DNA from 2 places in the Thalassiella azotivora genome. Region 2 is predicted to be linked to the other one. Evidence: predicted binding sites of a transcription regulator. Region 2 holds the regulator's gene; the other holds the start of a gene.
The links. Region 2 encodes LexA, which represses DNA repair genes until DNA is damaged. Its sites were predicted from a motif close to TCGAACANNTGTTCGA; they were not measured.

Region 1 (14,637 bases), on a different contig from region 2:
GCAGGTCGATCTCGAGGGTGCGACGGACGGTCTCGCCGGCCGGCACCGACTGGGCGACGACGGAACCCTGCGGAACGTCCTCGCTCCAGTCCTCGGTGACCTCGCCGACCGCGAGGTCGTTCTCCTCCAGCACGGCCACGGCGTCCTCGCGGGTGCTGCCCACGAGGTCGGGCATCGCCGTGAACGCCGACCCCTGGGAGACGACGAGCTCGACGCCGCCGCCCTTGCGGACGTCGCCGCCGGGCCCCGGCCGGGTCTGGATGACCGTCCCGGCGGGGATCTCCTCGTGGTACTGCGGCACCTGCTCGGGCTCCAGCCCGGAGGTGCGCAGCACCTGCTCGGCCTGGGCGACCGGCTGGCCGACGACGTCCGGTGTCGTGGTGTACGCGCCGGGGCCGGCGGTGAAGAACCAGGCGGTGACGCCGGCCAGCAGGGCGGTGAGGAGCACCGCGACGAGCGCCACCAGGCCACGCCGGCGACGGTGGCCGCCGGGCCCGTAGCCCCAGTCACCGGGCGCCACACCGCCGTCCACCCCGCCGTCGTCCTCCTCGTCGACCGGCAGCGCCAGAGCACGCCGCTCGCGGGGGATCGCGATGGTCGCGCCCGCACCGGGCACGTCGTCGCCGGCTCCGACCGCCGGGACGTCCTGCGGGTCGGGGTCGCGGTCGAGCACCGACTCGGGCAGCCCGCGGCGCAGCGCCCGGACCTCGCCGAGCAGCGCGCCGGCGTCCGCGGGGCGCTCGTCGGGGTCGCGGGCGGTCGCCCAGAGCACCAGGTCGTCCAGCTCGCGCGGCAGGCCCGGGTCGACACCGGACGGCGCTGGCACGCCGGAGTTCACGTGCTGGTAGGCGACCTGGATGGGCACGTCGCCGGTGATCGGCTGCCGGCCCGTGAGCACCTCGTAGAGCAGGATCCCGGCCGCGTACACGTCGCTGCGGGCGTCGGCCACACCCCGGGTCACCAGCTCGGGGGACAGGTAGGCCACCGTGCCCATCAGCATCCCGGTGGTGGCACCGCTGGTGGAGGTGGTCGCCGCGCGGGCGAGCCCGAAGTCGGCGACCTTGATCCGCCCGTCGTCGGTGACGAGCACGTTCTCGGGCTTGACGTCGCGGTGCACGATCCCGGCGCGGTGGGCGGCGGCCAGGGCGTCCAGGACGGCGTCGAGGACCTCCAGCGCCTGCCCGGGGGACAGCGGCCCGTGCCGGGTCAGGTGGTCGCGCAGGGTCCGGCCGTCGACCATCTCCATCGCGAGGTAGACGGCGCCGCCGTCCTCGCCCTGGTCGAACACGGCGACGACGTTCGGGTGGGAGAGCCGGGCCGCGGACTTGGCCTCGCGGTGGAAGCGGGCGACGAACTGGTCGTCGTCGGCGAGGTGCGGGTGCATGACCTTGAGCGCCACCTCGCGCTCCAGCCGCGTGTCGGTGGCCAGGTACACCGTGGCCATCCCGCCACGGGCGATCTTGGACGTGACGGCGTACCGCCCGTCGACCACCCGGCCGACGAGGGGGTCCGCGATCGTGCTGTCCACGCCGGCGAGTGTACGGCGACGCGGCGCCGCCTCCGGGGAGGCGGCGCCGCGCGCGGTGTCCGAGGAGCCGCCGGGCGCCGTGTCAGAGGGGCGCCCCCTGCCGGGGGAGGTCAGCGGTAGCGGGCCGCGAGCGTCTGGACGTTCGCGACGTACCGGCGGGTGTCGGGGTACATCCCGTTCTTCCGCACCCCGGCGAGGCCCTGGTAGTACGCGGCGATGCCCTGCGCCTCGTCGTCGGCGGCCCGCAGGTTCGCCCGCAGGATGAGGACGCCGGCCAGGGCGTTGTCGTGCGGGTCGAGCAGGTCGAGCCGCCGTCCCGCCATCTGCGAGGCCCAGGTGCCGGAGGAGGGGATCACCTGCATCGCCCCCACGGCGTTGGCGGGCGAGACGGCCCGCTGGTTGAAGCCGGACTCCTGGAAGCCGATGGCCTGGGCCAGGGCCGGGTCGACCCCGTACCGCCGGGCCGTGTCGGCGATGATCTGCCGCATCTGCTCCCGGCTGGGCACGGACCGGGACGCCAGCGCGTCGCGGTTGGCCGTGGCCGCCGCGACGGTGGAGTCGGGGTAGGTCCGCCCGGCGAAGCTGTTCGCCATCGGCGCGGCCGTGCCGGACGGCAGCGAGATCGTCTGGCCGACGCGGATGGTGCCGCGGGCGTCGAGCTGCGGGTTGGCGCCGCGGATCGCCGCGACGGTGGTGCCGGTGCGGGCCGCGATGTGGCTGAGGGTGTCCCCGCTGCGGACCGTGTAGCGCGACGTCGGGGTGGCCGCGGGGGCGGACGCCGGTGCGGAGGCGCCCGATCCGCCCGGCACCGTGAGGCGCTGGCCGACGCGGATCGTGCCGCGTGCGTCCAACCCGGGGTTCGCGGCGCGAAGCGCCGCGACGGTGGTGCCGGAGCGGACGGCGATGTGGCTCAGCGTGTCCCCGGCGCGGACGGTGTACCCGCCCGACGCCGACGTCGACGCCGGTGCCGGCGCCGCGGCCGGCGAGCCGCCGGGCAGCGTCAGGACCTGGCCGGCGCGGATGAACCCGCGCCGGTCCAGCCCGTTGGCGGCGATGATCGCGGCCGACGACACCCCGGTGCGGGCGGCGATGTGGCTGACGGTCTCGCCGGCCCGCACCGTGTGCCGGGTGCCGCTGCTCGCCGGGGCGGCGGGTGCCGAGCCGGCGGCGCCGGGCAGCGTCAGGACCTGGCCGGCGCGGATGAAGCCGCGCCGGTCCAGCCCGTTGGCGGCGATGATCGCGGCCGACGAGACGCCGCTGCGGGCCGCGATGTGGCTGACCGTGTCGCCCGGCCGCACGGTGTACGTGGGACCGGCGGCGCGGACGGGGGCCGCGGCGGTCAGCGTCCGGACCGCCGGGGCGGACGGCGTCGCGGCCTGCGGGTCCTGGGGGCCGGTCACGGGCCGGGTGCCCTCGGCGTCCGTGGTAGCGGGCTCGGCCTGTGCCGGCGCGGCGAGCACGCACGAGCCGAGGACGGCGGCCAGGGCGAGCGGGGCGCCCGGGGTGGGGGAGCGTCGGTGGGTGCGTGCGCTGCCGGCGCCGACGGTGACGCGGCCTGCGGTCGCGTGCTGCGGCATGCGGCCTCCTCGGAACGGTGGGGCGGACCCCGGGTGCTGTGGTCACTGCTGTGCGGTCACTGCTGTGGTCGGAGCGGCCCGTGGTGCTGCTGGGCCGTGGGTGGTCACCGTGCCGTGTGGCGACTCTCGGTGCTCGTGTGACTACGGTGACCGATGGGGAACGTACAGCAACTCCACCCCGGCACGGAACGACAGCGATGTCATTCGTACGCCCGTGTGAACGGCTCTCTCCAAGGTCCACCCGAGCACGCCCCCGAGCGGTCCCGACCCGGCCGGCGGGCGCCCCCACGGCGAGGCCGCCGCCCCGTCACTACCCTCGGTCGCGTGGAGCAGCAGGAGACGCGGCGCGACCCGCAGGACGAGCAGCACGACCCGGCGGCCCGGCTGGAGGAGCTCGTCGACGAGTGGATGACCCTGCCGGACGTCGCCGAGCACCTGGGGGTGGACCTGCGCCGGGTCCGCCGGATGCTCGACGACCACGTGCTGGCCGCCGTCCGGCGGGGGCACCCGCGGGTGCTGAGCGTCCCCCGTGCGCTCGTGGACCCCGAGCCCATGCCGGAGCTGCCGGGCACGCTGAGCGTGCTGGCCGACTCCGGCTACGGCACCGCGGAGGCGCTCGTGTGGCTGTTCACGCCGGACGAGACACTGCCGGGGACGCCGGTGGAGAACCTGAGGGCGGGCCGCAAGACGGAGATCCGCCGCAGGGCGCAGGCGCTCGCGTTCTGATCGTCAGCGCCAGGCGCGCGAGCGGTAGGACCGGTCCCGGCCGGTCACCCGCTCGGCGGCGAGCCGACCGGAGACGAGCACCATCGGCACCCCCACACCCGGCTGGGTGCCCGAGCCGGTGAGCACCACGTTGCGCCCCCACAGGTTGCCCGGCCGGAACGGGCCGGTCTGGCGGAACGTGTGGGCCGCCGCGAACGGCGCGCCGGCCTCCATCCCCCGGGCCTCCCAGTCCGCCGGGGTCGTCACGTCCTCGACCTCGATCCCGTCCGCGAAACCGGGGAAGCCGCGCTGCTCCAGCGTCGCGAGGGCGTGCTCGCGGTACCGCGGGCCCACCCGCCCCCAGTCGATGCCCGCCGTCGTGTTCGGCGTCGGGAACAGCACGTAGTAGCTGTGCCGCCCGTCCGGGGCCAGCGACGGGTCCGACACCGACGGGGCGCTGACCAGCACGCTCGGGTCCGACATCAGCCGGCCCGAGGTCAGCTCGTCGAACACGCCCTTCCAGGCGTGGCCGAACGAGATCGTGTGGTGCGCCAGGCCCGGGTACCCGGTCGAGGACCCGGCCAGCATCAGCCAGCACGAGGGGGAGTACCGCAGCCGACGGCGCACCGGCGCCCCCAGCAGGTCGCGGCGCGCCACCGGCAGGTCCGGGCTGAGGACGACGACGTCGCAGGGCACGCGCTCGCCGTCCGCCGTCCGCACCGCCGTCGCCCGGTCGCCGCAGCGCTCCACGGACTCCACCGTCACGCCGTACCGGATGTCGACACCGTGCGCCTGCGCGGCGGCGGCCATCGCCCGGGGGACGGCGTTCATCCCGCCCCGCGGGAAGAACACGCCCGCGACCGAGTCCATGTACGCGATCACCGCGTACAGCGCGAGCGCGTCGTACGGGGAGACGCCGGCGTACATCGCCTGGAACGAGTAGACCCGCTGGGTCCGCTCGTCCTTCAGGTACCGGGCCACCTCGCCGGCCAGGCTGCGGAAGCCGCCCGCCGCGGCCAGCCGCACGAGGTTGGGGGTGAGCAGGTCCGCCGGGGTGTCGATGTTGCGGTCGATGAAGTCCCGCATCTCGTAGCGGTAGTAGCGGCTGACCAGGTCGACGAACCGGCGGTACCCCTCCGCCTCGGCCGGACCGCACAGCGCCGCCACCTCGGCCGCCATCGCCTCCGGGTCGGCGTGCACGTCCAGGCCCGAGCCGTCGGCGAAGCGCGCCCGGTACAGGGGGGCGACCGGGTCCAGGGTGAGGTGGTCCTCCATCCGCTCGCCCAGCGCGTCGAAGCAGTCGGCGATCAGGTCGGGCATCGTCAGGACCGTCGGCCCCGTGTCGAAGCGGTACGTCCCGGTCGGGCCCTCGCGCACCAGCACCCCGGCGCGCCCGCCGGGGCCGTCCTCGCGCTCCAGCACCGTGACGCGCCGTCCTGCCCCGGCCAGGCGCATCGCGGCGCTCAGCCCCGACAGCCCGGCGCCCACCACGACGACGTGGTCGGTGGGGCCCTGGACGGTCCGCACCCGGCCGGGGACGAGCGCGTCGGCGAGCCGGCGGGCCCGGGTCGGCCCGCTCACGCCGTGCGCTCCGTCGCGGTGCCGACGAGGTCGAGCAGCACCGTCCGCGCCGGCTCGGCGACCTGGGCGCCGTCCAGGGCCCGGCGCGCCGCGGCGACCTGGGAGGCGATCATCCGCTCCGTCTCCTCCAGCGCGCCGCTGCCGCGCAGCACGTCGCGCACGCGCTGCACGCCGTCCTCGTCCAGGTCGCGGCGGCCCAGGTGCTCCTCGAGCAGCGAGCGGCCCCGCGCGTCCGCCGCCCGGGACGCGAGCGCCACGAGCACCGTCCGCTTGCCCTCGCGCAGGTCGTCCCCGGCCGGCTTGCCGGTCGCCTCGGGGTCGCCGAAGACGCCGAGGACGTCGTCGCGCAGCTGGAAGGCCTCACCGAGGGCCAGGCCGTACGCGCTGTACGCGGCCCGCAGCGCCGGGGAGGCGCCGGCCAGGGCAGCGCCGACGAGCAGCGGGTGCTCGATCGTGTACTTCGCGGACTTGAAGCGGATCACCTCCCGCGCCACGGCCACCGGGTCGTCCCCGGACGAACCCCCCGACTGCGCGAGGACGTCGAGGTACTGACCGGCCATCAGCTCGGTGCGCATCCGGTCGAACTCGCGCCGGGTCGCCTCGACCCGCGCGGGCGCACCGGGCAGGCCGTGGCCGCCGTCGGCCAGGTGCTCGCGCAGGGCCCGGGACAGCAGCTCGTCGTTCCAGGACAGGCACAGGTCACCGGCGAGGACGGCGGCACCGTCGCCGAACTGCTCGGGGTCGCCGAGCCACCCGCGCTCACGGTGACGGGCGGCGAACGCCCGGTGCATGGCCGGCCTGCCGCGGCGCGTGTCGGAGCGGTCCATCACGTCGTCGTGCAGCAGCGCGGCGGCCTGGAACAGCTCCAGCGACGCGGCGACCCGCACCGCGACGTCCGCCGCGACCGGGTCGGGGCCGCCCGCGCCGCGCCACCCCCAGAAGCAGAACGCCGGACGCAGCCTCTTGCCGCCGACCAGCAGGTCCTGGACCGCGTCCAGGAGCGGCAGGGTGTCCACCGACACGGCCGCGAGCACGGCGCGCTGCTCCTCCAGGAAGGCGTCCAGCACCCCCTGCACGCGCCGGCGCAGGTGCGCCGCGTCCAGCGGGTGGCGAGCGGGTCCGCCCTCGGCAGCGGCCTCGACCCCGGCGTCGACGGGTGCGGGCGGGGTCGGGGTGGGACGCGTCACGTGCTCTCCTGCCTCGGCGGGTCTGCCGCGCGGTGCGCGGTGCTGTCGACCGTACTTCGGGCCGGACCGCTCCGGCGGATGCGAGCGTAGGCGGCCGGCCCCCCGCACGCTGCCTCTAGGCTGGCCCCATGGCCCTGGGGAACCTGACGACGAGCCGACCGACCGCGACGCTCGTGGACACGATCAGCGACCTGCTCGCCTCGGGGCGGCGGTCCTTCTCCTTCGAGTTCTTCCCGCCCAAGGACGACGCCGGCGAGGCCGTCCTGTGGGCGTCGATCCGGCGGCTGGAGGGGCTGGCCCCGACGTTCGTGTCCGTGACCTACGGGGCCGGCGGGTCGACCCGCGACCGGACGGTGCGGATCACCGGCCGCATCGCCAGCGAGACCACCCTCACCCCGGTCGGCCACCTGACCTGCGTCTCGGCCTCCAGGGACGAGCTGCGCCGCGTCGTCGGCGAGTACGCCGCGGCCGGGGTGCGTAACGTCCTGGCCCTGCGCGGCGACCCGCCGGGCGGGCCCGGCGCCCCGTGGGTCCAGCACCCGCAGGGCCTGCAGCACGCCGTCGAGCTGGTCGAGCTCGTCCGCGGGCTCGGCCGGTTCGACGTCGGCGTCGCGGCCTTCCCGTACCGCCACCCCGAGTCGCCCGACCTGGAGCACGACGCCCGCGTCCTGGCGATGAAGGCCGACGCCGGCGCCGCGTTCGCCGTCACCCAGCTGTTCTTCGAGCCCACCGCGTACCTCGAGCTCGTCGAGCGGGCCCGGCGGCACGGGTGCACCATCCCGATCATCCCCGGGCTGATGCCGATCACCACGATCGGGCAGATCGAGCGCTTCGGCGTGCTCGGCGGCAACCCCGTCCCGCCCGCGCTCGTGGAGCGGCTCACCGCTGTCGCCGACGACCCCGCCGCCGTCCGGGCCGTGGGCCTGGAGGCCGCCGCCCGCCTCGCGCAGGACCTGCTCGACGGCGGCGCGCCGGGCCTGCACTTCTACACGCTGAACCGGTCCACGGCGACGCTGGAGATCTACCGCTCGTTGGGCCTGGACACCCCCGCGTCGCGGCAGCGCCCCGCTGTCACCGGGGTCGCCGGCGCGCGGGCGTGACCGGGGTCCGACCATGACCGGTCCCGCCCCGAGGGCCGAGACCGACGGCGGCGACGAGGTCGTCGTCACCGGGACGGGGAGCGCGGCCACGGCACCCGACGTCGTCACCGTCGCGCTGACCGCCACCTGCCGCCGCGACGACGCCGCCGCCGCGGTCGCGGCCGTCGACGCCGTCGTCCGGGCGGTCGGTGACGTCGTCGCGGCGGCGAACCCGGTGTGGGCTGCGGCTCCCGCCACGACCGCCCTGGCCGTCCACGCCGAGCACCGGCACGACCCCGAGGTCGGCAGCCGCCGCACCGGCGTGCGGGCCGTGCACGGCCTGCGGCTGGGTGTGGACGACGTCGACCGGCTGGGCGAGGCCCTGGCCACCGTGCTGGCGGCCGGCGGCGACGACCTCGAGCTCGACGCCGTCGCCGCGGGTGTCCGCGACGACACCGACCTGCTGGACCGCGCCCGCCGCGCGGCCTTCGCCGACGCGCGGCACCGGGCGGAGGCGCTGGCCGCACTGGCCGGGCGCACCCTCGGGCCGGTGCGCGCCGTCACCGAGGAGCCCGCTGGCCCCCCGCCGGGCGGTCCCCGCCCGTTCGCGGCCCGCGGGGCCCTGGAGGCCGTGGCGGTCGCCCCCTCGGAGGTCGAGCGGACCGTCGTCCTGACCGTGCGCTGGCAGCTTCGATGAGCGGCGCCGGGCCCGGCGACGACGAGGCCCGCTGGCGCACGGAGCACCACCTCGACGCCGGGGCCGGCGGGCCGCTCGTCGGTCCGTGGCTGCGGCTCGTCACCGCCGCGGCCCGGCCGCTCGCCCGCCGCGGCGTCGCCCCCGACCTGCTGACGGCCGCCGGCGTGGTGGCCGCGCTCGCCGCCGTCCCCGTCGCCCTCGCCGGCGGCCGGTGGACGCTGCTCGTCGCCGCGCTCGTGCTCCTCACCGCGGCGATGGACGGGCTCGACGGAGCCGTGGCCCGGCTGCGGGAGCACCGCAGCCGCTGGGGCGGCGTCGTCGACGCCACCGCGGACCGGTTCTCCGAGGCCGCGTTCGGCCTGGTGCTCTGGGTGCTCGGCGCCCCGGCCGCCCTCGTCGTCGCCGCCGTGGCGGGGACGACGGTGCTCGAGTACGCCCGGGAGCGCGCGGCGGCCACCGGAGCCGCCGACGCCGTCGTCCTCACCGTGGCCGAGCGGCCCACCCGGGTGATCGTGACGCTGATGTTCGCGCTCGCCGCCGGTGTCCTGCCCCACCAGGCGGCGGCGCTCGCGACCACCGGGGCGTTCGTCTGGCTCGCCACGGCGCTGGTCGGGGCCGTGCAGCTCGTCGTGGGGTGGGGCAGGCTGCCCCGGTGAGCGCGCTCGAGGCCCTGGACGCCGTCCCGGAGGAGCCGCCGCCGCGCACGCGCACCGCCTGGATGGACCCCGCCCGGGTCCTGGCGATCGTGGCCGTCGTGCTGGTGCACGTGCTCGCTCCCACCGTCGAGGGGCGGGGGGTCACGACCGGGGACGCCGGGTGGTGGCTGGCGAACGGGCTGAACTCGGCGGCGCGCTGGTGCGTCCCCGTCTTCCTGATGATCAGCGGTGCGCTGGCGCTCGACCCGGCGAAGGTGGTCCGGCCCCGCGACTTCTACCGTCGTCGCTGGCAGCGCATCGGCGTCCCACTGGTGTTCTGGACCGGGGTGTACCTGCTCTTCCGGTGGATGGTCCTGGACCCGGACCTGACGCCGGGCGAGGCGGCGACGGACGTGGCCCGCGGCGCGCCGTTCCTCCAGCTGTACTTCCTCTACGTGCTCGCCGGGCTGGTGCTCGTCACGCCGTTCCTCAAGGTCGTCACCCGGCACGCCACGTGGCGGATGCAGCTCGGTTTCGCCGTGGTGCTGCTGCTGCTCGGCGTCACCGACCAGCTCCTCGGCTGGCTGGGCGGGGTCGGTGAGCTGAACGCCGCCACCCGGTTCCTGCCGTTCGCCGGGTACTACGTGCTGGGGTGGTGCCTGCGGGACGTCGTCCTGACCGGTCGCCGGCTGCTGTGGTGCGCCGCGACGTGGGGCGCGTCCGTCGCCGTCACCGCCGTGCTGGCCGCCGCGCAGGACTTCGGGGCGCTCGGCCGGTGGGCGTACGGGTTCCTGTCCCCGGGGGTGGTGACCATGTCGGTGACCGCGTTCCTGCTGCTGCACGCGCTGCTGCGCACCAGCGAGGGCCGGGCGCAGCGGTGGCTGCGACCGGTCGCCCCCCTCGCCTTCGGCGTCTTCCTCGTGCACGCGGCGCTGGTCTTCGGCCTGCGGCGCGTGACCGGTGTCGCCGACGACCTCGGCGGGGTGCTGCTGTCCGCGGTGGGCCTGACGCTGCTGCACCTGGTGGCGTCGGCTGCGGTCACCTGGGTGGTCCTGCGGGTGCCGTACCTGCGCGCCGTCCTCGGTGAGCCCGCACGGCCGCAGTCCGCCTGAGCGGGGCGACGCTCAGGCGGACGTCGCGGGTCCGACGAGGTCGGCGACGATGTTCGCCGACATCCCCACCAGCGGCAGGCCCCCGCCGGGGTGCGCCGAGCCGCCCACCAGGTACAGGCCCGGCAGGCCGGAGGCGTTCGCGGGCCGCAGGAACGCCGAGCGCGCGCCGTTCGACGAGCTGCCGTAGATCGAGCCGCCGACGCTGCCGGTCCCGCGCTCGAGGTCAGCCGGCGTGCGCACCTCCCGCCACAGCACCCGCTCGCGCACGTCCAGGCCGCGCTCGGCCATGACGTCGAGCACCCGGTCGGCGTACGACTCGGCCAGCGGCCGACCGTCGTCGCCCGCACCGTCCCAGTCCACCCCGGCGCCCCGGTGCCCGGGCGTGTGCCGGGGGGCGTTGACCAGGACGAACCACGCCTCGTGGTCGTCGTCCGGTCGCAGGGCCGGGTCGTCCGGTGCGCTCACGTAGACCGTCGGGTCGGGCACCGGCACCGGCTGCCCCCGGTGGCGGCCCACGCCGAACACCGCGTCGAACTCCGCGTCGTAGTCGGCCGGGAACAGCACCGTGTGGTGGCGCAGGTCCGGCGTGCGCCCCCGCAGCGCCAGCAGCAGCACGAAGCCCGAGAGGGACGGCGTCGCGCGGCGCAGCCCCGGGGCGACGGCACGGGTGCTGCGCGTGCGCGGCAGCAGCGTCCCCACCAGGCGGGCCACGTCGACACCGGAGACCACCACGTCCGCCGGGACCCGCTCGCCGTCGGCCAGCTGGACCCCGGCCGCCCGGCCGCCGTCCACCAGCACGCGGACCACCTCCGCGCCGGTACGCACCGTCGCCCCGTGCAGCTCGGCGCGTTCGCGGACGGCGTCCCCGAGGCGGCGCAGCCCCCCGCGCACGTACCAGGACCCGAACGTCTGCTCCACGTACGGCACCGTCGCCAGCGCCGCCGGGGCACGGCGCGGGTCCGACCCGGTGTACGTGGCGTACCGGTCCAGCAGCGTCCGCAGGTGCGGGTGGGTCAGGTACCGGCCGCCCAGCGCGCGCAGCGAGTGCCACGGCGCGATGGTGCGCAGGTCGTCGAGCCGGCGGCTGTACCCCGCCAGCGTGCGGGCGCCCTGCAGGGGCGAGGCCAGGAACGGGTCGCGGGTGGCGTCCCAGATCCGCCCGGCGCGGGTGAGGAAGTCGAGCCACTGCTGCCCGGCGCCGTCGCCGAGGGCGTCGTCGAGGGCCCGCTTCAGCCGGGCGCGGCCGCCGTTCGGGACGTCCAGCTCCGTGCCGTCGGCGAAGCGGTAGTGGCAGGCCGGGTCGACCTCGACGAGGTCGACGTGCTCCTCCAGCGGCGTCCCGGTGTTCGCGAACAGGTCCCGGTACACCGCCGGCAGCGTCAGCAGGCTCGGGCCGGTGTCGAACGAGAAGCCGTCCCGGCTGAACCACCCCAGCTTGCCGCCGGTCGCGGGCTCCTTCTCCAGCACGGTGACGTCGTGCCCGGCAGCGGCCAACCGGACCGCGCACGCCAGACCACCCAGGCCGGCACCGACGACGACGACGCGCGACACCGCACCAGCTCCTGTCGTGAGTGAGGGGCGTCAGGCTACGCCCGCACCGCCGGTGCGGACCGCGCGGCCCTTCCACGACAGCGCACCCCGCCGGTGCTGCACCACCGACCGCGCGGTCAGGTACGCCAGCGCCGCCACGGACAGCGGGTGGGCGGCGGCGTCGGGGACCACCCGCGCGCCGGTCCGCCGTCCCGTCAGCACCCGGCCCGCGACCCCCGCCGCGTACCCGACCAGACCGACCCTGCTGCCCGTCAGCGCCGCCACCGCCGGCAGCACGTACGCCGCCGACAGCAGTCCGGTGACGGCAGCCGCGCCCGCCGGTGAGCCGAACGCCGACCACAGCGACTTGCTGTACCCGTCGCGGACCTGCCCCCAGCCCTCGTACATCCGGCAGGACGCCACGTCGGTGCCGTCGGTCACCACGCCGTGCCCACCGGCCGCCTTCACGGCCCGCAGCAGCGCCAGGTCGTCCAGCACGTCACCGGCCACCGCCTCGTGCCCCCCGCAGCGCCGGTACACCCCGGCGTCGACGCACAGCAGCTGGCCGTTGGCCGCGCCCAGGGACGGCCGGCTGGTCCGCTCCGCCACGCGCAGCGGGACGGTCGTCAGCCACGACCACTGCAGCAGCGGCTGGACCAGCCGCTCGCCCGGGGTGACGGCGACCTGGCGGGGGTAGGGGCACACCAGGTCCAGGCCGGTGCGCCGCAGCTGGGTGACCGTCGCCGCCACCGCGTCCGGCGCGAGCAGCACGTCCGCGTCGACGAAGACCAGCACCGACCCGCTCGCCGCGCGGGCGAGCTGCGCGCAGGCGTGCGGCTTGCCCAACCACCCCGCGGGCAGCGGTGCGCCCGTCAGCACCTGCACCCGGGCGTCGCCCCCGGCCGCCCGGCGGGCGACGTCGGCGGTGCCGTCGCCGCTGCCGTCGTCCAGGACCAGCAGCTCGAGGTCGGGGACGCCGCGCTGCGCCAGCACGGAGCGGACGCACGCGCCGATCCGCGTCGCCTCGTCCCGGGCGGGCACGAGGACGCTGACGCGCTCGCGGACGCCGTCCGGGTCCGCGGTCGGGGTGCGCAGGAGCCGGGCGTTCACGGCGGAGTGCGCGGTCAGCGCCAGGGCCGTGGCGGTGCCTGCCCAGGTGAGGGCCCGGCCCACCACCCGGAGCCGGGTCACCGGTGGGAGGCCGGGACGGCCCGCACGCCGGCTCGAGCCGGGCGCCACGTCACCCACAGGGCCGGGCCGGCCACCAGCCCCATCGCCAGGACCCCGAGAACCGCCACCGCGGGTCGGTCGAAGAACACCGCGTTCGCCAGGCCCGAGCCGAGCCACGTCCACGCCAGCAGGAGCGCGGGGACCGACGGCATCGCGCCCGGGGCGGTCGCCCCGCGGGGCGCCGCCAGGTGCAGCCCCGTCTGGATGAGCGCCGAGACCAGCAGCCAGCCGGCGTAGTTGGTCAGCGGGATCCCCTCGACGCCGGGGAGCGTGGGGGAGGGGAAGGCCCACACCCAGTGACCGGCGTCCACCATCTGCGGGTCGAGGTAGACGTCCCAGGCCGTCAGCAGCCACGTCGCGGCCGGCACCGCCAGCCAGGGCGCGCGCACCCGGTGCGCCACGGCCCGTCCCGCCAGCAGGCACGGGTAGCTCATCATCACCCAGGCGAGCGGGACCAGGACCGGGACGTCGAGCAGCTCCGGCCCGAGCGTCCCGGTGTAGTCGTAGCGGCCGAACGGGTAGCCGGTGGCCACCCCGGTGGCCTCGGAGACCAGCCCCACGCCACCGGCGACCGCGACCAGCGCGACCGCGCCGCGGGCGCCCCACCACGCGGCGGCGTGCGCCACGCTCGCCGCGCTGAACAGCAGCACGCTCGCGGCCGTGACGGCCACCAGCGTCGGGTTCGTCGCAGCCCGCGGGTCGCCGTCCACGAGAGGGTAGGCGACCTGTGCCAGGACCGCGCCGGCGGCCAGCACGGCCGACGCGCGCACGAGGCCCTCGCGGCCACGGGCCGTCGGCGGTGCCGTCGGGACGCCCGCGTCCCCGGGGCGGGTCGTCGCGCTCACCGGGAGCCCGCTCCGTGGCTCGAACCGTGCGCCGTCGGGGCGCCGGGTGGTGCGCCGCGTGCCGCCCTGCGCTCGCGCCGACGTCGGCGGTAGGCGCGGATCCGGGACAGCAGCAGCACCACGAGGACCACGCCGACCATGAGCAGCGTCGCCGCGATCGTCGCCGCCAGCCACGGGGCGACGACGGCCAGGCTGATCACGCCGGCCACGGCGGTGTCCTCCGCGACGCTGACGCCGACGTTGGACGCCGGCTCCGGCGACGTGTTCACCGCCGCGCGCAGACCCGCCTTGACCGCGTGGGAGGCCAGCGCGGTGACGCCGCCGGCCGTCGCGGCCAGGGCCTGCTCGACGCTGCCGGCCTCGCCCGCCAGGAGCGCGCCGAGGGCGGCGCCGATCGCCGGTCGGATGGCCGTGTGGACGGCGTCCCACACCGAGTCGACGTACGGGATCTTGTCGGCCACCAGGTCGACGAGGAAGAGCGCGCCGGCCGCGACGAGCACGTCGGTGCGGGCCAGGACGTCGGGCACCTGGTCGACGGCCACGAAGCGTTCCAGCAGCCCGAGCATGAGCACCACGAGGTAGCCGTTGATGCCGCTCGCCCACCCGGACGTGAAGACCCACGCGATCAGCTCCATGCGGGTCCCCTCTCGTGGTCGACGGCCGGGTGACGGGCCCGGCTCACGGCTGCCGCCCAGCGTAGGTGCCCTCGATCGAGAGCACCTCGAAGCGGGCGAACAGCTCCTCGGCGTACCAGTCGCGCTCGGTGGTCTGACGGACGGCGGTCGCGTGCGGGTTCCGCCGGTGGGCGAACTCCCGCAGCGCCTCACCGTCCCGCCACAGGCTGAACGTGCCCTGCAGCCCCACGGGAGCCTCGCCGACGCCGAGCGCGAGCCGCAGGCCGGGGACCTGGCGGAGGTCCGCGGCGACCGGG
Region 2 (14,637 bases):
TCGACCCGCGGCTGGCCACCGCCCGGTACGCCGGGTTCCTGCGCTCGTCGCTACCGCCGCTGTGGCCGACCACGGACCGGGACGTCGCGCTCGGAGCCCTGCGCCGGTTGCACGCCGCGGGCTGACGAGCGGGTAGCGTGACCGTCCGTTGTGTCCGGTCGGTCGCTCGGGGTGAGGAGACGACCGGCGGGAGTGGACGGGACCCCCGGAGGCGAGATGGGCACGGGACGGGCGCGCCGCGCCGCCGTGGTGGTGACGGCCGTGGTCGTGACCCTCGGCGTCGTCCTCGGCACGGCGTACGGCGCGGGCCTGCTCGACCGGTCGGGTGCCCCGGGCGCCGGCCGCCCGGCCGCGTCGGCCGACGGCGACCCTGACCGCCCTGGGGCCGCCGGCGCGGTCGAGGTCAGCGTGCCGTCCGCGACCGGGCGGCCGCCCGAGCCGACGTCCGGGTTCGTGCCCGTGCCGCCTCCGCAGGCCACGCTCGTGGTGACCCCGGACGCGGGTGGCACGGGTGCCCCGGACGCGGGGCGGAGCGAGTCGGGGACGGGCGAGGCGTGCGACGTCGGACGGGCCGCCGGTGCGGACCAGGTCGTCGTCGTCCGCTCCTCGGGGACGCGCGCCACCGTCCGGGCCTGCGCCCGCGGCGACGACGGGTCGTACGTCACCGAGCTCGGCCCCTACCGCGGCTACGTCGGGTACTCCGGCGTCACCGGCAGCAAGCGCGAGGGGGACGGCGCCACCCCCGCCGGCGTCCACCCGCTGCGCGGCGGCTTCGGCACGCGCCCCGACCCGGGCCTGGCCCAGGGCTGGTTCGTCACCGGCGCCGCGGACGTCTGGGTCGACGACCCCGACTCACCGCACTACAACACCCACCAGCGCAAGCCCGCCGACGGCCGCTGGGCCAGCGCCGAGGACCTCGTCAACCCGCCCGCCTACGACTACGCGCAGGTGATCGGCTGGAACGAGTCGGCGACCCCGGGTCGCGGCAGCGCGATCTTCCTGCACGTGTCGACCGGCAACCCGACCGCGGGCTGCGTCAGCCTCCCGCGGTCCGACCTGCTCGAGGTGATGCGGTGGCAGCGCAGCGGCGCGGTCATCGCCATCTCGTGAGCGGTCGCCAGCAGGCCGCCCGGGCGGCCCTCGCCGGCGCCGCGGTGCTCGCCCTGCTCGCCGGGTGCGGTTCGCCGGACGCCGTCCCCGACGCCGCCGACCAGACCGCGGCCGTCGACGCGCCGGACGACGACGGCGCGCTGGTCAGCGTCCCGCCGGCGCCCGAGCCGACCGGACCGCCCACCGCGGTCCTGCGCGCCGAGCCGCCCCCCTCGCCGACCGTCCTCCCCGGCGTCGCGCAGGGCACCGCCCCGAGCGGCGCGCCCGATGGTTTCGTCTGGTCCGTCGCACAGGTCGGGCCGGCCGACCTGCCGCACTCCTGGCGCGAGGGGTGCCCCGTCCCGCCGTCGGACCTGCGGGCCGTCACCCTGTCGCACCGCACGATGGACGGCGGCGTGCGCACCGGCGTGCTCGTCGTCCACGCCGACCTGGTCGAGCGCACCCGCCGCGCGTTCGCCCGGCTCTTCGAGATCGGGTTCCCGATCACCAGCATCCGCCCGGTCGACGAGTTCGGTGGGGACGACGACGCGTCGATGGCCGCGGACAACACCTCGGGGTTCAACTGCCGCGCCGCGGTCAGCGACGGGCCGACGTCCTGGTCGAAGCACGCCTACGGGCGGGCGATCGACGTCAACCCCGTGATCAACCCGTACGTCCTCGGTGGCAGGGTGCTGCCCCCCAAGGGCGCCCGGTACACCGACCGCGACCCGGTGCCCGGCATGTTCACCCCCGGCAGCGAGGCGCTGGCGGCGTTCACCGACAACGGGTTCACGTGGGGCGGCACCTGGCGCAACCCGGACTACCAGCACCTGCAGCGCTGACGGCCGCTGACCCGTCACCGACCCGTCGCTGACGAGGGCGTTCCGGCGAGGACGCGGCGTCAGCCGTCGAGGCGGGTCATCTCCTCGCCGAGGTCGGCGGCGGTCTCCACGAGCACGTCCACGGCGGCCGCCACCGCCGGGACGCGCAGCAGGTCGGCCGTGGTCACCGCGTGCACCTGGCGGGTCGACGGCGGGGTCACGCGGCGCAGGACGACGTCGGTGTTGCGCGACGCCTGCAGCACCATCCCCGGGATGAGCGCCACGCCCAGCCCGGCCGACACCAGCCCCAGCACCGCGACGTAGTCGTCGGTGGCGTACGCGACCTCCGGCTCGAAGCCCGCCGCGTCGCAGACCTGCAGCAGGTGGCCGCGGCAGCGGGGGCAGCCGGCGATCCACGTCTCGGAGTCCAGGTCCGCCAGCGCCACCTCGGAGGCCCGGGCCGCGGGGTGCCCGGGCGGCAGGGCGAGCCACAGGGGGTCGGTCAGCAGCGGCCGGGTGACCAGGCCGCGCAGGTCGCCGGTGTCCTCGCCACCGAGCTCGTTGCCCGGGTAGGAGAACGCGACGGCGAGGTCGCAGCGACCGTCGCGCAGCTGCTGCAGCGACTCCGGGGGCTCGGCCTCGGCGAACGTCACGCGCACCCCCGGGTGGCGCTCGCGCAGCCGCACCAGGGCGCGGGGGAGCAGCGTCGCCGACGAGGAGGGGAAGGCCGTCAGCCGCACCCGGCCGGTGCGCAGCCCCGCGAGCGACTCGACCTCCTCGCGGGCGGCCTCCAGCGCGGCCGTCACGGCGGCCCCGTGCCGGGCGAGGACCTCCCCCGCCTCGGTGAGCCGCACGCCGCGGCCCGCGCGCTCGAGCAGCGCCGTCCCCAGCCGGCGCTCGAGCCGGCGTACCTGCTGGCTCACCGCGGGCTGGGACGAGCCGACCACCGCGGCGGCCGCGGAGATCGTCCCGGTGTCGGCGATGGCGCGCATCATGCGCAGCGCGGAGGGGTCGAGGTCCACCACCCGACCATAACGTCGGTGATGGGTGGGAGACCTGACTGTCGGTTGTGTGATCCCTCGACCGCGCGGTGCACTGGTGGGGTGACGACCTCGACGACCGCGACCCCCTCCCTCGACCGCCGCGAGACGCCGGGTGCTCTCGAGGCCGCGCGCGCCGCGTTCGACCGGGTCCCCGGGCACCTGGACGCCGCGTCGGCGGGTCTGCCGCCGCGGACCGTCCAGGCGGCGCTGCGCGGCGCGCTCGACGAGTGGGCCGCGGGCAGGGCCACCCCGGCCGGCTACGACGAGGCCGTACGACGCTCCCGCTCCGCGTACGCCGGTCTCGTCGGCGTGGAGGCGGACCGGGTGGCCGTGGGGTCGCAGGTGTCCGTGGCCGCGGGGCTCGTCGCCGCCGCGCTGCCCGACGGCGCCGAGGTCGTCTGCGTCGACGGCGACTTCTCCTCGATGGTGCACCCCTTCCTCGTGCACGCCGACCGGGGCGTCACCGTCCGGCACGTGCCGCTGGACGGGCTGGCCGAGGCGCTGCGCCCGTCGACCACGCTGGTCGCCTTCTCCCTCGCCCAGTCCGCGTGCGGCTCGCTCGCCGACGCCGTCGCCGTGCGCGAGGCCGCCGCCCGGCACGACGTCCTGACGTTCTGCGACCTCACCCAGGCCGCCGGCTGGATGCCGGTGGACGCGGGCGGTTTCGACCTGACCGTCTGCTCGGCGTACAAGTGGCTGTGCGCCCCCCGGGGCAGTGCGTTCCTCACGGTCGCCCCGCGGCTGGAGGAGCGGTTCCCGCTGCGTCCGCTGCACGCTGGCTGGTACGCGGGCGAGTCGGTGTGGGACTCCTGCTACGGGCCGGGCATGGAGCTCGCGCACAGCGCCCGCCGGTACGACGTCTCCCCGGCGTGGATGCCGTGGGTGGGGACGGTGCCGGCCCTCGAGCTGTTCGGGTCCGTCCCGGCCGAGGACGTGCGCCGCTGGGACGCCGGCCTGGCCGACCGGGTGCGTGAGGCGCTGGACCTCCCGCCCGCCGGTCGAGCCGTCGTGTCCCTGGACGACCCGGACGGCACGTTGCGGTCGCGCCTGCTGGACGCCGGTGCCCGCGTCGCGGGCCGGGCCGGCAGGGTGCGCCTGGCGTTCCACCTGTGGAACGACGAGGACGACGTGGACCTCGTGGTCCGCACGCTGACGCGCCGCTGACCACCTGGGGAGGAGCCCGTGCCACGTCCGCCCGGCGCGGCGCCGGTGCCCGTGGTGCTCGACGTGGACGCCCGCGAGGACGACCTCGTCGCGGTCGCGGTGGCGGCCGGGCACCCCGACCTGGACCTGCGGGCGGTCACGGTGACGGGCGCGCTGCCGGACGACGAGACCGGGGCGGAGCGGGTGCGCGCGCTGCTCGGTGCGATCCGCGGGAGGTCGGGGACGGGGCCGGAGCTCCTGCGGCCCGAGGACGCGGGGGAGCAGGTGGCGGGCACGGGCGCGGCCGGCCTGGCCCGGGCGCTCCAGCAGGTGCCCCGGAACGCGGCTGACCGGTCACCGGCTCGGGCGGGCGGGTGCGTCCTGGTGGTGACCGGACCACTGACCTCGGCGGCCGAGGTCGCGGTGTCCAAGCCTGATCTGCTCTCGCGGGTCCGACGACTGGTGTGGATGGGCGGGGTCCTCGGGCCGGGCGTGGTGGGCACCCGCGGAGGACGGGTGTGGGAGCAGCCGCGCCCCGGCGGCGGGCGGCTGCCGGACGTCGAGACGAACGCCCGCGCCGACCCGAGGGCTGTGCGCACGGTCCTGTGCGGCGTCCCTGGTGCCCGCGGCGTCGGGCCGGTGGTGCCGGCGACGGTGTGCGGCCTGGACGCGACGTTCGGGGCGCTCGTCGACGACGGCGTCGTCGACCGGATCCGGGGGACGGCGCGGGACGCGGCGCACGCAAAGCTCCTGGACCGTCTGGTGGCGTTCGCGCTGGCGCACGAGACGCGGTACCGACGCGACGCCGGACTCGCCCACCCGCCGCTGCACGACGCCGTCGCCGTGGTCGCGGCGGCCCGTCCCGAGGTGCTGCGCACGGTGCCGGGTGGGGTGAGGGTGCAGGTCGAGGGTCCGCGGGCGGGGCGGCTGCACCTCGGGACCGCCGGGCCGGGCGCCGTCCCGGTGCACGTGGCGACCGGTGTGGACACCACCCTCCTGTGGGACCACGTGGTCCTGGCGCTCGCCCGGCTCGGCGGCGGCCCGCGCTGAGCCGCCCGCGCGCGGCTAGTGGTTGCGCAGGGCGTCGATCAGCTCGTCCTTGGTCATCGAGGACCGTCCCTCGATGTCCAGCTCGGCCGCTCGGCCACGCAGGTCGTCGACCGTCCAGTCCTCGTACGAGCCCGAGCTGCCGCCCTTCTCCCCGACGTCGCTGCGGCTGCTGTTGCTCGCCGCGTTGGCGATCCGGGCGGACTTCTCCTTCGAGTTCCCCTCGTCCCGGAGCTTCTCGTACAGCTCCGGGTCCTTGACGCTGGGGCCGGGGTCCTTCTGACCGGGCACGGTCTCCTCCTCCTCGTCGGTTGGGCGTGGAGCGCCCTCTCACCGTGCACCCGCTCGTCGTGACCGGCCACTCCAGCCGGCCTCCTGAGGTCGGGTCGCACGAGGTCCCGGCCGGTCGTAGCGTCCGGTCGTGGCCGGCGCGCGGGTGGACGCGCCCCGGGCAGGGCGCCGGCCCAGCCGTCGCGACGCCGGGGTGGTGAGGACGTGGAGCGTCCGGGTGCGCAGCAGTGGGTGCCGTCGGGGGGTCGGGTCGGCGTCTCCACCCTGAGGCGGGCGGCGGAGGCGTGCCGCGGGTGCGAGCTGTACCAGGACGCCACGCAGGTGGTGTTCTCCTCGGGGCCCGCCAGGGCGCGGATGGTGCTCGTCGGTGAGCAGCCTGGTGACGTCGAGGACCGGGAGGGCGAGCCGTTCGTCGGACCAGCCGGACGGCTGCTGCGCAAGGCGCTGGCGGAGGCAGGGCTGGACGCCGGCACCGTGTACCTGACGAACGCCGTCAAGCACTTCCGCTTCACGCCGACCCGCGGTCGCCGGCGGCTGCACCGGACGCCGGACCTGGCGCACCTGACGGCCTGCCGGCCGTGGCTCGACAAGGAGCTGGCGGTGGTGCGGCCGGAGGTCGTCGTCCTCCTCGGGGCCACCGCGGCGAAGGCGGTCTACGGCTCGTCGTTCGCGGTGACCCGGCAGCGGGGGGTGGTGATGGCCTGGCCGTCCCCATCGGGACCGCAGGCCGTGGCGACCGTCCACCCCTCGGCGGTCCTGCGTGCCCGCGACCGCCGGGACGAGGCCTTCGACGGTCTCGTGCAGGATCTGGCCGTGGCGGCCGCGGCCCTCGGCTGAGCGGCGTGGACCGCGTCAGACGCTGCGCAGCACCGCGACGACGCGACCGAGCACGGTCGCCTCGTCGCCGGGGATCGGCTCGAACGCCGGGTTGTGCGGCAGCAGCCAGACGTGGCCGTCGCGACGCTTCAGCGTCTTGACGGTCGCCTCGCCGTCCAGCATCGCGGCGACGATCTCGCCGTTCTCGGCGACGGGCTGGCGGCGTACCACCACCCAGTCGCCGTCGCAGATCGCGGCGTCCACCATCGAGTCGCCGACCACCTTGAGCAGGAACAGCTCGCCGTCACCCACGAGCTGGCGGGGGAGGGGGAAGACGTCCTCGACGGCCTGCTCGGCGAGGATCGGCCCTCCGGCGGCGATGCGGCCGACGACGGGGACGTACGACGGCGCCGGGCGGTCGTCGCCGGAGCCGGTCTCGTCGACGGCGCCGGGTGTCACGACCTCGATCGCGCGTGGGCGGTTCGGGTCACGCCGCAGGTAGCCCTTGCGCTGCAGCGCCGTCAGCTGGTGGCTGACGCTGCTCGGGCTGGTCAGGCCGACCGCCTCCCCGATCTCCCGCATGCTCGGCGGGTACCCGCGGCGCGTGACGGCCTCGCTGATGCACTCGAGCACCTTGCGCTGGCGCGGCGTGAGGTCCGTGCCGTCGGCCGCATCGGGCAGCTCGTGCACGGTCGCCTCCACCTGCGGGCCGACCGGTACCGCGCCGTCGGTCGCCGTGCCCTTGCTCGTCCTGCCGCTCGTCCTGCTCCGCCTCGTGGCCACCCTCGCTCCTCCCGTGGTCGGGTGCCGCACCCGAACCGCCCGCACACCCGCCTGACCGGACCCCGCGCGCACGCCGAGACCGCCTGCACCGACTCGCCGTGCCGTTGGTGATCACCGTAGTCCGACGGACCCCTGGGTTCAAACAGGTGTTCGACTGCGTGTCATGCGAGGCGCTGCTCCGATCGGGTGACCCGTCGCGGGCCGGGCTGTCGGTGGTGGCTGCTGCAGTGGCTGCTGCAGGTCGGGTCCGACCGGCGGACCGGGAGGCGGTTGCTCACGGCGAGAGCGGTGGACTCGTTCGAACAGGTGTGCTAGACATCGAACCTGTGTTCGACTCGAACACGAGTTCGACCCGGCTCAGCCGGTGACGAGGAGCGGGAGGGACCATGAGCGCAGCCACCCTGGACGTCCGCCTGACGGGCGGGTGCCCGCCACGGGACGTCGACGCCCTCGTCCTGTCCTTCCCGAGCCGGCGGACGTCGAGCCGCACCGAGCCGGCGCCGGGCCACGCGTCGCGGGCGCGGCTGGCTCGGCCCGCGCGTGCGGAGCGGCCGCTCCGGCTGACGCGGCGCGGTCGCCTCGTCGTGACCCTGACGAGTCTGCTGGTCGTGACCGGGCTGGGGGTCCTGGGCGCCCAGACGGCCACCGGCGGGACGACGGCGGCCGAGCCGACCGGCCTGGCGTCGGTGACGGTGCTGCCCGGGGACACCCTCTGGTCGATCGCCCTCGAGCAGGACGCCGAGGGCGACGTCCGCGACCGCGTGGCAGAGATCCGGTCGCTGAACGCCTTGAGCACCTCGAATCTGCAGGCCGGTCAGGTGCTGCTCGTCCCGACGTCCTGACCCCCGACGTCCTGCCTCCTGGCGTCCCAAGTCCCGGCGTCCTGGCTCCCGACTCCCTCACCCGGCGTCCGGGGCCCGGCAGCGCGCTCGCGCAGGTGCGACCGCTGCTGCTCCACGAAGGTCCGGTCCACCGCCGCGCCGTGACCGGGGATGACGACGTCACCGTCGCCGATCCGTCCGAGCAGGCGCCCGAGCGTCGCAGGCCACGCCCTGAGGTCGCTGTCCGCGCCGACCGAAGGGGGCCCCGACTCCTCGACCAGGTCACCGACCAGCCAGCACCCCGCGGCGGGGACGTGCACCACCAGGTCGTGGTCGGTGTGACCGCGACCCGGGTGCCACAACCGGACCTCCCGGTCGCCCAGGAGGACGCGGTGCTCGTCGACGACGACCTGGTCGGGTTCGACGAGCCGGACCTCCCCGAGACCAGGCACCGGACCGTCACCGTCGCGCACCCACCGCTCCAGGTCGGGCCGCTCGTAGGCGTCGAGGTGACCCGCGAGCCGCTCGTGGCCGTACACCGGGACCGGCCCCGTGGACGCGAGCACGCGGTGCGTGCCGAAGGAGTGGTCGAAGTGCGCGTGGGTGAGCACGACCGCCCGGACCGGCACCGCGAACACGACGAGGTCCTCCAGCAGCCGGCGGGCCTCGCGGGCCGAGGACCGCGTGTCCACCAGCAGCAGGCCGTCCTCGCCCCTGACGACCCCGACCGTCACGTCGAACGGGTCGTACCTGCCCTGCAGCACGCCGTCCGCGACCTCCACCCACCTCACGGGACGGACGGTACGCCGCAGCCCGACCGGTCAGGTCCCGCCGACCGCGCCGGCGCTGCCGACCGGGCCGGTGCCCTGAGAGAGTGGGTCCCATGGCCGAGACCCCTTCCCCGCAGCCTGCGCCGACGGCTGCCGACCCGACCGCCGCCGACACGACCGCCGCCGACACGACCGCCGCGGACACCCACCGCGAGGTCACCCTCAGCCGCCTCGACACCGGCGTCTACCTGGCGCGCAACGCCCGCGGCGGTGAGCTGAGGTTCGGCAGCACCGCGGGCGCCGACTTCACCCCCGTGGAGCTGCTCCTGGCCGCCATCGGCGGGTGCTCGGCGGTGGACGTCGACGTCGTGACCGGCAGGCGCAGCCCCGCCGACCACTTCGAGGTCGTCGTCGGGGCCGACAAGCACCGCGACGCCGACGGCAACAGCCTGCGCGACATCACCGTCACCTTCCGGCTGCGCTTCCCCGACGGCGCGGACGGCGACGCGGCCCGGCAGGTCCTGCCCCGGGCCGTCTCCGCCTCGCACGACCGCACGTGCACCGTCAGCCGCACCGTGGAGCTGGGCACGCCGGTGACCGTGGTCGTGGACTGAACTCCGAGCCCGGTGCAGGACGCGCCCGCGGGCGCGGTGGGTGGTGCGCGCGTGAGCCCGTCGCGTTGAATGACGACGTGACCCGACTCGAGGACAGCGCCTACACGCCCAGCCCCAGCGAGTTCGTCCGCCGGCAGGTGGAGCAGTACGAGAGCAGCGGTGGGACGTCCGTCCCGCTGATCCAGGGCCGACCGACCGTCCTGCTGACGATGCGTGGCGCCCGGACCGGCGGCGTGCGCAAGGTGCCCCTGATGCGCGTCGAGCACGACGGCCGGTACCTGGCGGTCGCCTCGATGGGGGGCGCGCCGTCCCACCCGGCGTGGTACCACAACCTCGTCGCGAACCCCCGCATCCTCCTGCGGGACGGCACCACCCAGACCGAGGTGGTCGCCCGCGAGCTCGACGGCCCCGAGCGCGAGGAGTGGTGGCAGCGCGCGGTGGCGGCCTTCCCGCCGTACGCGGAGTACCAGACCAAGACCGACCGGCTGATCCCCATCCTCCTGCTGGAGCCCGTGGCCGCCTGAGAAGCGCGCCGGGCCTGGGCAGGGCGACGACCGACGGCGCCGTGGTCAGGTCGCGGTGGTCGCCGCGACGGTCCCGGCCACGATGACCGTGGCCATCACGGCGGCGTCGACCTCCTCCACGGCCTTGCGCACCGCCGCGGGCGCCCAGTCGGCCGACGTGAGGTCCTTCGCCCGCCGCGCCACGGCCTTGCGGTCCCCGTCGGGGACGACCTTGTGCAACGCGTCGACCGCAGCCAGCAGGCCGACGAGCGCCGTGGTCCGGGGGTCACCCGGGTGACCCCCCAGGACCACCCACCGCAGGCGGTGCCGGACCCGCTGCTCGGGGTGGGGGTCGGTCTCGGGCCACGCCCGCGTGCGGAACAGCCCCAGCACGCGGCCCTCCCGCTCCTGCACGATCCCGGCGGCCGTCAGGCGGTTCAGCAGGCCCTCCCGCAGACCCCGGGCGAGCGGGCCGAGCGCGTCCTGGGGCTTCCTGCCCGACCGGTGCGCCACGCGGGCGAGCGCCTCGCCGAGCAGGGGGTCCGCGGGGGCCGGTGCGCCCGTGGTGAGGAGACGCCCGACCGGCAGCGGCCCGCCGTCCGCCCCGTGCTGGGTCCCGTCGGAGACGACGACGTGACCGCCGAGGGCGAGCTCGGCGAGGACGGCGCCGGCCAGTGCGGGGTCGAGCCGGCTGCCGTCGACGAGCGGGCGCCCGGTGTGCTCGTCCAGCAAGAGCAGGAGGAGCTCCTCGGCCAGCAGCAGGGGGTGGCGCACCGGGTCACCGGTCGGTGGGGACGTGCTCACAGGGGGCCTCCTCCTCGTCGCCGGGCACCGCCCGGTCCGCGTTCCCGTCCGCGCCCAGTCTGCGCGGGGTCGCTCTCGTGGGCATCGACCCTCCGGGCGGTCGACCGGTTCCCCCTCGCGACGGACCCGCGCCCCCGCCGCCGTCCCGCGGGTCGGGACAGCGACATCGACCACAGCGAGACTTAGGCTAGCCTTGCCTCCGTGATCGTGTGCCACTGCGAGGTCGTCAGCGACCGCCAGCTGCGGGCCGCCGTCGACGACGGCGCCTCGACGCTGGCCGAGCTGTGCCGACGGACGGGTGCGGGGCAGAGCTGCGGTGGCTGCGTCTTCACGGTGAAGGCCGTCCTCTGCCAGCATGGCGTCGCGCACACGCCGTCGAGGGGAGAGGTCCCGCATGCAACCCGTGAGCCCGCGAGTGGTGGAGCTGCTCAACTCGGCGCTGACGTTCGAGCTGACGGTCACCAACACGTACTTCCTGCACGCCAGGATGCTGGACAACTGGGGTTTCTCGCGGCTGGGTAAGGTCTTCTACGACCTGTCCATCGACGAGATGAAGGACGCGGACGCGCTGATCAACCGCATCCTCATGTTCGACGGGCACCCGAACGTGCAGAAGCTCAACCCCATCACCGTCGGCGAGGACGCCCACGAGATGCTGCGTCTCGCGCTGGACAGCGAGAAGGCCGCCGTCGCCCAGTTCAACGCCTCGGCGCAGGAGTGCCACGACCTCGGTGACCACGGCACGGCCGCCGTGTTCGAGGAGATGGTGCGCGAGGAGGAGGAGCACGCCGACTGGTTCGAGGGCCAGCTCGACGCCATCGAGCGGATCAGCATCGGCCAGTACCTCGCCCAGCAGATGGAGCCCGGGCACGCGCCCGGCTGACCCGCAGGCCCGTTCCGCGCGAGCATGCTCCACCCGGGCTAACGAACCATCACGCTGCGTCCCCGCTCGCCTACGCTGATCCCTCGACGTCCGCCCCTGCGGCGGGCCGGTGGGGAGGTGCACGTGGGCAACGGCGCGGAGGTCGTGGCCATCGCGGGCGACCCGGACGCGGTCCCGGCGGCGCGCAGGGCCACCGCGGAGGTGCTGGTCGGCGGCCGGTTCGAGGTGCTGGCGGACGACGCGACGCTGGTCGCGACCGAGCTGCTGACGAACGCCCTGCTGCACACCGGGTCCACCGCCGTGCTGCGGATCGTCCCCGGGGCGCAGGTGCTGCGGATCGAGGTCCAGGACTCCGGCCGCCACCTGCCGGTGCTCGGGACGCCGTCCAGCGAGTCGATGACCGGCCGCGGGCTGGCCCTGGTCGACACGCTGTCGCACCGCTGGGGCGCCACGCCGATGCCGGGCGGCAAGGTCGTGTGGTGCGAGCTGGCCCCCGACGGCGCGGCGGACCCCGTCCCCGACGCGTCCGGTCGCCGGCGTCCGGGTGGGCCGGAGCTCGTGCAGCCGGGGACCGCGGGCACGCTCACCGTGGACCTCGGCGAGGTGCCCACTGCCCTCGTGCTGGACACCAAGGCGCACGTGGAGAACCTCGTCCGGGAGCTGATGCTGCTGCGCGTCGGTGGCGGCTCCGGCCGCGGCCCGACGCTGCCGCGCCGGGTCGACGACGTCCTCGACGTGCTGACCGGCCGGTTCGTCGCGGGGCGGCGGGCACTGACCCGCCCCGCCGTGGAGGCCCGTCGCCGGGACCGCGACCGCACCCACCTGGTGGTCACGCTCCCCGCGGCCGAGGTCGACGACGCGGAGCGCTACCTGGAGGCGCTGGAGGAGGCGGACGCGTTCTCCCGCTCCGGGTTGCTGCTGACCCAGCCGGCGCCGCCCCAGCACAAGGTCCTGGTGCGCTGGTACGTGGACAGCCTGACCGGCCGCCTGCGGGAGCGCCGCGCGGGCCGGACGCCCGCCCGGGTGCTGACGCTGGAGCAGCGGCTGCTCGACGAGCTGGGATCCGTCGCCGCGGCGCGCCGTACCGCCGAGCGCGCGTCCCGGCTGCAGGGACTCACCGCCGAGCTCGCCGCCGTGATGACCTGGCCCGACGCCGCGCGGGTCGTGGTGCGCGCCGGTGCCGGTGCGCTGCGGGCCTCCGGCGGGGGCCTGCTGATCCCCGTGCGGGACGGCAGCGCGCTGGAGGTCTCCGGTGCCGTCGGCTACGGGCGGGACGTCGTCGAGCGGCTGCGCGACGAGACGGCGGACGACGACCTGCCCGCCGCCACCGCGATGCGCACGGGGGAGCCGGTCTGGGTCCGCACTCCCGCGGAGCGCGACGAGCGGTTCCCGCGGCTGGCCGACGTGGAACCGGGGACGGCGGCGATCTGCGCGCTGCCGCTGGAGGTCAAGGGCGCCGTCGCCGGCGCCCTGCGGCTCAGCTTCGAGGAGCCCCAGGCCTTCGACGAGGACGACCGGACGTTCCTGCTGGCCCTGGCGGCGCAGACGTCGCTGGCGATGGAGCGCACCGCGCTGCACCGCGCCGAGCGCGACGCCCGCGGCTCGGCCGAGCGGCTGGCGCGCCGGCTCGAGCGCCTGCAGCGCGTCACCGCGGAGATGGCCGGTGCCGGCGACGTGGACGCCGTCTGCCAGATGATCGTGACGCACGTCGCGGGTGCGCTGGGCGCCAGCGTCGCCACGGTCTCCCTCGTCGAGGGCGACCAGGTGCACCTCATCCGCTCCAACGGCGGGTCCGTGGGCCTGCACGAGCGCTGGGGGGCGTTCTCGCTGGACGCCCACCTGCCCGTCAGCGAGGCGATCCGCAGCCGGCGCGTCGTCGTCGTGCCGGACCGGCTCGAGCTCGGTGAGCGCTACCCGCTGCTGGCGGCCGAGCCGGCGCAGGCCGGGTCGCTGGTCGTCCTGCCGCTGGCCGTCGGGGACCGGCCGATCGGCGCGGTGACGCTGACGCTGACCGACCGCACCGAGGTCAGCGACGTCGCCGAGCTGAGGTTCCTGGAGACCCTCGCCGACACCTGCGCCCAGGCGGTGGACCGGGCCCGGGCGCTGTCGGCGGCGCGGGAGGCCTCGCAGAAGCTGGCGCTGCTCGCCGACGCCAGCGCCGTCCTGGCCCAGGTGGACGGCTACCGCGACGCCCTGGGGCAGGTCGCGCGCCTCGTCGTCCCCCGGCTGGCCGACTGGTGCGCGATCACCGTCCGCGAGTCGGGCCGGCTGCAGCCCGTCGCCGTCGCGCACGTCGACCCGCAGCGGGTGGCGTGGGCGCGGGAGCTGATCTCGCGCTTCCCCGGCCTGCTGGACGACACCAGGGGCGCGGCCCAGGTCGTGCGCACCGGGGTCAGCGAGCTGACCCCGGTGGTCACCGACGAGCTGCTGGAGCTCGCCGGCCTCGAGGGGGACCTGCTCGAGGCGGCCCGGGGTCTCGGCGTCCGCAGCTCGCTGACGGTGCCGCTGACCGGTCGCACGGGGACGTTCGGGGCGATCCAGCTGTACTACGCGGAGTCCCGACGCCAGTACACGACCGCCGACCAGGCGCTGCTGGAGGACCTGGCCCAGCGCGCCGCCGTGGCCGTGGAGAACGCGCGAGCGTTCGAGATGCAGAAGGCGCAGCTGGCCTCCGTCAGCCGGGTGGCGGAGGTCGCCCAGCACGCGATCCTCGCGCCGGTTCCGCACCGGCTGGGTCCGGTGCGGCTGGAGGGCACCTACGTCAGCGCCAGTCGCGACGCGCTGATCGGCGGCGACCACTACGAGGTCGTCCCGCGCGAGGACGGCGTCCGGTTGATCATCGGCGACGTGCGCGGCAAGGGCCTGGACGCCGTGCGGCTCGCGACCGTCGTCCTCGGCATGTTCCGCGCCGCCGCCGCCGACCACGACGACCTGGCGGACGTCGCCCGGGAGGTCGACCAGCGCCTGCGGCCCTACCTCGGGCCGGAGGACTTCGTCACCGCGCTGATGGTCGACCTCGACGACGACGGCTGGTGCCGGGTCGTCAGCTGCGGGCACCCGCCGTTGCTGCGCGCGCACGACGGCCGGCTGGAGGTCCTGCAGACCCCGTCGGCGCTGCCGTTCGGGCTCGGCGCGGACCCGGAGCCCGGGGCGATCCGCCTGGTCCCCGGCGACCGGCTGCTGCTGTACACCGACGGCCTGGTCGAGAG

Region 1: a site for LexA is predicted at 3,310-3,325, ahead of ACYVQV_RS07790 (LysM peptidoglycan-binding domain-containing protein). Genes of this name have one in related genera too.

What each region holds. Positions count from the first base shown of each region.
Region 1 covers NZ_BAAGTX010000009.1:54,223-68,859, forward strand. Annotated here, with positions in the region: gene pknB (Stk1 family PASTA domain-containing Ser/Thr kinase) at 1-1,528, opposite strand, end outside; gene ACYVQV_RS07790 (LysM peptidoglycan-binding domain-containing protein) at 1,639-3,105, opposite strand; gene ACYVQV_RS07795 (Rv2175c family DNA-binding protein) at 3,514-3,831, shown strand; gene crtI (phytoene desaturase family protein) at 3,835-5,391, opposite strand; gene ACYVQV_RS07805 (polyprenyl synthetase family protein) at 5,388-6,494, opposite strand; gene metF (methylenetetrahydrofolate reductase [NAD(P)H]) at 6,707-7,678, shown strand; gene ACYVQV_RS07815 (SIMPL domain-containing protein) at 7,692-8,354, shown strand; gene ACYVQV_RS07820 (CDP-alcohol phosphatidyltransferase family protein) at 8,351-9,010, shown strand; gene ACYVQV_RS07825 (acyltransferase) at 9,007-10,101, shown strand; gene ACYVQV_RS07830 (phytoene desaturase family protein) at 10,114-11,652, opposite strand; gene ACYVQV_RS07835 (glycosyltransferase family 2 protein) at 11,683-12,822, opposite strand; gene ACYVQV_RS07840 (carotenoid biosynthesis protein) at 12,819-13,706, opposite strand; gene ACYVQV_RS07845 (DUF4126 domain-containing protein) at 13,703-14,341, opposite strand; gene ACYVQV_RS07850 (monooxygenase) at 14,385-14,637, opposite strand, start outside.
Region 2 covers NZ_BAAGTX010000006.1:91,897-106,533, forward strand. Annotated here, with positions in the region: gene ACYVQV_RS05805 (ATP-dependent DNA helicase) at 1-125, shown strand, start outside; gene ACYVQV_RS05810 (L,D-transpeptidase family protein) at 217-1,110, shown strand; gene ACYVQV_RS05815 (M15 family metallopeptidase) at 1,107-1,931, shown strand; gene ACYVQV_RS05820 (LysR family transcriptional regulator) at 1,991-2,932, opposite strand; gene ACYVQV_RS05825 (aminotransferase class V-fold PLP-dependent enzyme) at 3,014-4,117, shown strand; gene ACYVQV_RS05830 (nucleoside hydrolase) at 4,136-5,146, shown strand; gene ACYVQV_RS05835 (DUF7218 family protein) at 5,162-5,434, opposite strand; gene ACYVQV_RS05840 (UdgX family uracil-DNA binding protein) at 5,639-6,271, shown strand; gene lexA (transcriptional repressor LexA) at 6,287-7,033, opposite strand; gene ACYVQV_RS05850 (LysM peptidoglycan-binding domain-containing protein) at 7,420-7,875, shown strand; gene ACYVQV_RS05855 (MBL fold metallo-hydrolase) at 7,848-8,645, opposite strand; gene ACYVQV_RS05860 (OsmC family protein) at 8,738-9,238, shown strand; gene ACYVQV_RS05865 (nitroreductase family deazaflavin-dependent oxidoreductase) at 9,316-9,762, shown strand; gene ACYVQV_RS05870 (GOLPH3/VPS74 family protein) at 9,808-10,545, opposite strand; gene ACYVQV_RS05875 ((2Fe-2S)-binding protein) at 10,753-11,067, shown strand; gene bfr (bacterioferritin) at 10,949-11,428, shown strand; gene ACYVQV_RS05885 (SpoIIE family protein phosphatase) at 11,552-14,637, shown strand, end outside.